DNA from 3 places in the Pseudomonas sp. IT-P74 genome. Region 2 is predicted to be linked to each of the others. Evidence: predicted binding sites of a transcription regulator. Region 2 holds the regulator's gene; each other region holds the start of a gene.
The links. Region 2 encodes sigma-54, which starts transcription at its own class of promoters, with help from an activator protein. Its sites were predicted from a motif close to ANTGGCATNNANNTTGCTNT; they were not measured.

Region 1: the regulator sigma-54 is predicted to act here: its motif matches at 1,184-1,203, upstream of ACM6J5_RS04635 (circularly permuted type 2 ATP-grasp protein).
Region 3: the regulator sigma-54 is predicted to act here: its motif matches at 1,125-1,144, upstream of glnA (type I glutamate--ammonia ligase).

What each region holds. Positions count from the first base shown of each region.
Region 1 is NZ_CATKQD010000005.1:239-2,487, reverse strand. Features, by position in the region: gene ACM6J5_RS04635 (circularly permuted type 2 ATP-grasp protein) at 1-1,151, opposite strand, end outside; gene ACM6J5_RS04630 (ribonuclease E inhibitor RraB) at 1,525-1,869, opposite strand; gene ACM6J5_RS04625 (hypothetical protein) at 2,080-2,249, opposite strand, start outside.
Region 2 is NZ_CATKQD010000093.1:148,012-150,260, forward strand. Features, by position in the region: gene lptB (LPS export ABC transporter ATP-binding protein) at 1-471, shown strand, start outside; gene ACM6J5_RS28435 (RNA polymerase factor sigma-54) at 718-2,211, shown strand.
Region 3 is NZ_CATKQD010000004.1:24,134-26,382, reverse strand. Features, by position in the region: gene thiI (tRNA uracil 4-sulfurtransferase ThiI) at 1-910, opposite strand, end outside; gene glnA (type I glutamate--ammonia ligase) at 1,239-2,249, shown strand, end outside.

The DNA of each region.
Region 1 (2,249 bases), on a different contig from region 2:
ATTTCCGCCGCCGTCGCCGCCGGCCCCACCAGCATTCCGTACCCGCCGGAGCCTTGGGTTTCCTTGACCACCAGTTCCGGCAGATTGGCCAGCACGTGGGAAAGCTCAGACGGATTACGGCACTGCCACGTAGGAACGTTCTTCAGGATCGGTTCTTCATCGAGGTAGAAACGGATCATGTCGGTAACGAACGGGTACACCGACTTGTCGTCCGCCACCCCCGTGCCGATGGCATTGGCCAGCACCACGTTGCCGGAACGGTAGGACGACAGCAGCCCCGGCACACCGAGCATCGATTCCGGGTTGAAGGCCAGGGGATCGAGGAACGCGTCGTCGAGGCGACGATAAATCACGTCGACCGCTTTCGGCCCGTCGGTGGTGCGCATGTAGACCTTGTCGTCACGCACGAACAGGTCCGCGCCCTCCACCAGCTCCACGCCCATTTCCCGCGCCAGGAACGCATGCTCGAAGAACGCACTGTTGAAGCGCCCCGGCGTCAGCACCACCACGCTCGGGTTATCGATCGGGCTTGAGCTTTTCAGGGTGTCGAGCAGCAGGTTCGGGTAGTGGTCGATGGGGGCGATGCGTTGCGCCGCGAACAGCTCGGGGAACAAGCGCATCATCATCTTGCGGTCTTCGAGCATGTAGCTGACGCCACTCGGAGTTCGCAGATTGTCTTCGAGCACGTAGTAGGTGCCGTCGCCGTCGCGCACCAGGTCGACGCCGGAGATGTGCGAATAGATATCGCGGTGCAGATCCAGCCCTTGCATCGCCAACTGGTACTGCTCGTTGGCCAGCACCTGCTCGGCCGGAATGATACCGGCCTTGATGATGCGCTGCTCGTGGTAGAGGTCGGCGAGGAACATGTTCAACGCCTTGACCCGCTGGATGCAGCCGCGCTCGACAATCCGCCATTCGCTGGCGGGGATGCTGCGGGGAATGGTGTCGAAGGGAATCAGGCGCTCTGTGCCCTGCTCGTCCCCGTAGAGCGTGAAAGTAATCCCGGCGCGATGAAACAACAGATCGGCCTCGCGTCGCCGTTGTGCCAGAAGCTCGTCAGGCGTCTCGGCCAGCCAACGGGCAAACTCCCGATAATGCGGGCGGACCTGGCCGCCGGCATCGTACATCTCGTCAAAATAGGTGCGGATCATGCCGTACTCCTTGTCACTCGGACGTCCAGACCTTCGCAAGGCCCGTGCCATCGGCATAAACGCTTAGATTTCAATCAGTTGGATAATCAAGACGCACGCACCGCACCAATCCTGTGCGACAAATGCCCCAACCTGATCGCCCCCGCTTCATTGCAAGGCGCTGTGATCGCCTATCACCAGCATAGTCTGTAGGAGCCAGCTTGCTGGCGAAGGGGCCCATGAGTCATGCGTCGCTCTTCGGGGACGCCTTCGCTGGCAAGTCGGATCGCCGCACCGCAGCTCCTACGGGGTCGTGGTCAATGTCCTGTCGGCGAAAACGAAAACGGCCAACCCGAAGGTCAGCCGTCATTGCCGGTTGTCACTGTTCATAAGGTTATGCGAGTCGCCCTCGTACCTCCTGTTTCACACCCCAGCCTTCGATGACGCCGCCCAGAGGCTCGACCACTGCTTCGAAACCCTGTTCGAAGTCGCCGATGTCGTCGTAGGTGGCATACATGACCTTGCACAACTCCAGCGCCCAGGCGCCATCGTCGCGCACACTGACTTGCGCATCCAGGGATTCACCACGGTGAAAATGACCTGCCGCCCTGCGTGCCCGCTCCTCGTCCGGGAAAATGGCGTAGAACTCGATGGGATGGAACCGTGAAAAGTCAAAACCGCCTTCTTTCATGCGGCGCAGCACGCTGCTGCTGATGTCTTCTTGATAGGCTGTGCTCATGAAACGTCCTCCTCAAACCGATGGATAGACTTTCCGTACTCCCTCACCCGCAACCGAACAGCGCGAGCGACGGCAACCGATGTGCCGGCGGGAAACAAGCATGGAGCTGACAAGACCAGACCTTAGCGATTCATTCGCTGATCTCGCTTGCAGAGTAGCCTCAAGATAGAGCCCCTGCCAAGGGCTGGATGTGAATGCGACAGGTGTCGTTCAGATTGGAGTAATGCCGAGGATTTGTATGCTGTTCTGGGACTTGAGATCTTTGACGCATGCATCAGTGGTCCGCCCTTCCAGATCGTTCAGATCCAGTTCGGCGGCGACAGGAAGAAGCCGGGCCTTGATGAGCCTGGCGGCACGCTCGTAGTCCGGGCGCTCGGTGC
Region 2 (2,249 bases):
GAAGCATCGATTTTCCGCAAGCTGTCGGTGGCCGACAACATCATGGCCATCCTCGAGACCCGCAAGGAACTCGACAAGGCCGGCCGTCGCAAGGAGCTGGAAAGCCTGCTGCAGGAGTTCCACATCAGCCACATCCGCGACAACCTGGGCATGAGCCTGTCCGGTGGTGAGCGCCGTCGCGTGGAAATCGCCCGCGCCCTGGCCACCAACCCGAAATTCATCCTCCTCGACGAACCCTTCGCCGGCGTGGACCCGATTTCGGTCGGCGACATCAAGCAGATCATTCACCACCTCAAGGCCAAAGGCATTGGCGTGCTGATCACGGACCACAACGTTCGTGAAACCCTGGATATCTGTGAAACCGCCTATATCGTCAATGACGGCCAACTGATCGCCGAAGGCGACGCAGAGACCATCCTGGCCAACGATCTGGTCAAGGAAGTGTATCTGGGCCATGAGTTCCGCCTGTAAGCGCTGAGCTGTGCCCAGGCAGTCGCCCGGGCACCTGACCGGCCCACTCACCAGCGCCTCGTGCCGACAAGCGTGGTCAGCCCCCGACAAGGGCAGCGCAGCAACACAACTTTATAGTTTTTTATTGTTACAGCGCTCTAGGCAAATCCTTCAGTTTCAGGCATATAATTTGCTTAAGTTTGGCGCCCCGGCGCCCTGTAGTGGATGGCGCATGTGCGCCGGCGAATAAGGTGTTAAGCCCCTGCCATGAAACCATCGCTAGTCTTGAGAATGGGCCAGCAGCTGACGATGACACCGCAGCTGCAACAGGCCATCCGCCTGCTCCAATTGTCGACCCTGGACCTGCAACAGGAAATCCAGGAGGCCCTGGAGTCCAATCCGATGCTCGAACGCCAGGAAGAAGGCGACGACTTCGACAACTCCGACCCCTTGGCCGACAACGCCGAACAAAAGCCCAACACGGATATTCAGGAACCTTCCTACCAGGAAAGCGCCCCTACGGTTGATAACCTTGAGGAAGGCGACTGGAACGAACGCATTCCCAACGAACTTCCCGTCGATACTGCCTGGGAAGACGTTTACCAGACCAGCGCCAGCAGCCTGCCCAGCAACGACGATGACGAGTGGGACTTCACCACCCGCACATCGGCCGGCGAAAGCCTGCAGAGCCACTTGCTGTGGCAACTGAACCTGGCCCCGATGTCCGACACCGATCGCCTGATCGCCGTGACCCTGATCGACTGCATCAACAATCAAGGTTACCTGGACGAAACCCTCGAGGAGATCCTCGAAGCCTTCGACCCGGAACTGGACATCGAACTGGACGAAATCGAAGCCGTCCTGCACCGCATCCAGCAATTCGAGCCTGCCGGCATCGGCGCCCGCAACCTGGGCGAATGCCTGCTGCTGCAATTGCGCCAGCTGCCTGCCAAGACCCCTTGGCTGGCCGAGGCCAAGCGCCTGGTCACCGATTACATCGACCTGCTTGGCAGCCGCGACTACAGCCAGTTGATGCGTCGCATGAAGCTCAAGGAAGACGAACTGCGCCAGGTCATCGAACTGGTCCAGAGCCTCAACCCGCGCCCGGGCTCGCAGATCGAGTCCACCGAAGCCGAGTATGTCGTTCCTGACGTCATCGTGCGCAAGGACAACGAGCGCTGGCTGGTGGAGCTCAATCAGGAGTCGGTGCCACGGCTGCGGGTCAATGCCCAATACGCCGGTTTCGTGCGCCGCGCCGACACCAGTGCCGACAACACCTTCATGCGCAATCAGTTGCAGGAGGCCCGCTGGTTCATCAAGAGCCTGCAAAGCCGCAATGAAACCCTGATGAAGGTTGCCACCCAGATCGTCGAGCATCAGCGCGGGTTCCTCGAATATGGCGACGAAGCCATGAAGCCGCTGGTCCTGCATGACATCGCCGAAGCGGTCGGCATGCATGAATCGACGATTTCACGGGTGACCACCCAGAAGTTCATGCACACCCCCCGGGGCATTTATGAACTGAAGTACTTTTTCTCCAGTCACGTAAGCACCTCCGAAGGCGGCGAATGCTCGTCCACGGCGATCCGGGCGATCATCAAAAAACTGGTTGCAGCGGAAAATCAGAAAAAGCCGTTGAGTGACAGCAAGATCGCTGGTTTACTGGAGGCACAAGGCATTCAGGTGGCTCGCCGCACCGTCGCCAAGTACCGCGAATCCCTCGGGATCGCGCCTTCGAGCGAACGCAAGCGGTTGATGTAGAGCCACGCCACAGCGTTCCAGTGGTAGATCATCTGATC
Region 3 (2,249 bases), on a different contig from region 2:
ACAGGTTCGGCAGCGTCTGGCTCGACACCTGGGAGATCGCCTCACCGGTGACCAGTGCGTCGATGTGCAGTCGATCGGCAATTTGGGACGAAGCGCGCAACATCATACGCTTCAATACTACGCCCATATGACTGTTATCGACTTTGCCGAGGATTTCGCCCAGCACTTCTTCGAACGGCACACTGACAAATAGCACGCGTTGGGAGCTGCCGTACTTCTTCCAGATGAAATGCGCGACTTCCATGACGCCCAGCTCGTGGGCACGTCCGCCCAGATTGAAGAAGCAGAAATGCGCCATCAGCCCGCGGCGCATGATCTGGTAGGCCGCCACGGTGGAGTCGAAGCCACCGGACATCAGCACCAGAGTCTGCTCCAGGGCGCCCAGCGGATATCCGCCGATGCCGTTGTGCTGGCTGTGGATCACGAACAACCGTTGGTCGCGAACTTCGATCCGGACTTCGACTTCAGGCTTTTTCAGGTCGATCCCGGCGGCGCCGCACTCACGTCGCAGCTTGCTGCCGACATATTTTTCGATATCGATCGAGCTGAACGGGTGCTTGCCGGCGCGTTTGCAACGCACCGAAAAGATCTTGCCGGCCAGCGCATCGCCGTAGTGCTGCCTGCACTTTTCGGTGATGTCGTCGAAGTCGCCCAGCGGGTACTCGTCGATCTGCAGAAAGTGCGCGATGCCCGGCATGCAGGTCAGACGCTCACCCATCTCTTTCAAGGCTTTCGGGTCGGTAACGCGGGTTTCCAGCTCGAGATTGTCCCACACGCCGTTCACCACCACGGCCGGGTCCAGATCGCGGAGCACGGCGCGGATGTTTTTGGCCAACTGGCGGATAAATTTCGTCCGGACAGGTCGACTCTTGATGGTGATCTCGGGGAAGACTTTTACGATTAATTTCATGGAAACAGCGCGCGCATGGCCTGCCGAAAAAGGGGGGCGCGGATTATAGCGGAAATTGCTCAAGGTTTAACCAGTTAATGTGCAGAAGGTTTTGCGCGCACCAAAACAGGTCATTTATTGAATCTGACGCCACATTACAGGGCGAGATTTTCTGCTTTAAAGCGCAATATGCCTTCGCAAGCGTGTTTTTGGGGCAAAAAACCCATGCTGGGGCACTGGCATGCAATTTGCTCCCTTGTGAGGCAGGTTGCCTTGGCAGAGTATTCGCGCCGGCATCACCCACATTTAAGGGCATCCATTACTAGCCCGAAGCCACCCGGAGGACACTATGTCGAAGTCGGTTCAACTCATCAAAGATCATGACGTCAAGTGGATTGATCTGCGCTTCACGGACACCAAAGGCACTCAGCACCACGTGACCATGCCGGCTCGCGATGCGCTGGATGATGACTTCTTCGAAGTCGGCAAAATGTTCGACGGTTCCTCCATCGCTGGCTGGAAAGGCATCGAAGCCTCCGACATGATCCTGATGCCGGACGACTCCACCGCCGTCCTGGATCCGTTCACCGAAGAGCCGACCCTGATCCTGGTCTGCGACATCATCGAACCTTCGAGCATGCAAGGCTACGACCGCGACCCACGTGCGATCGCCAAGCGCGCCGAAGAGCACCTGAAAGCCACCGCTATCGGCGACACCGTATACGCCGGTCCAGAGCCAGAGTTCTTCATCTTCGACCAGGTGAAGTTCAAGTCCGACATTTCCGGTTCCATGTTCAAGATCTACTCTGAACAAGGTTCGTGGATGTCCGACCAGGACATCGAAGGCGGCAACAAAGGCCACCGTCCAGGCGTCAAAGGCGGCTACTTCCCGGTTCCGCCGTTCGACCACGACCACGAAATCCGTACCTCCATGTGCAACGCACTGGAAGAAATGGGCCTGACCGTCGAAGTTCACCACCACGAAGTGGCAACTGCCGGCCAGAACGAAATCGGCGTCAAGTTCAACACCCTGGTGAAGAAAGCCGACGAAACCCAAACCCTGAAGTACGTCGTGCACAACGTAGCCGATGCCTACGGTCGCACCGCGACCTTCATGCCTAAGCCTCTGTACGGCGACAACGGCTCGGGTATGCACGTACACATGTCCATCTGGAAAGATGGCAAGAACACCTTCGCTGGCGAAGGCTATGCCGGCCTGTCCGACACTGCCCTGTACTTCATCGGCGGCATCATCAAGCACGGTAAGGCCCTGAACGGCTTCACCAACCCGGCCACCAACTCCTACAAGCGTCTGGTTCCAGGCTTCGAAGCCCCAGTGATGCTGGCCTACTCGGCTCGC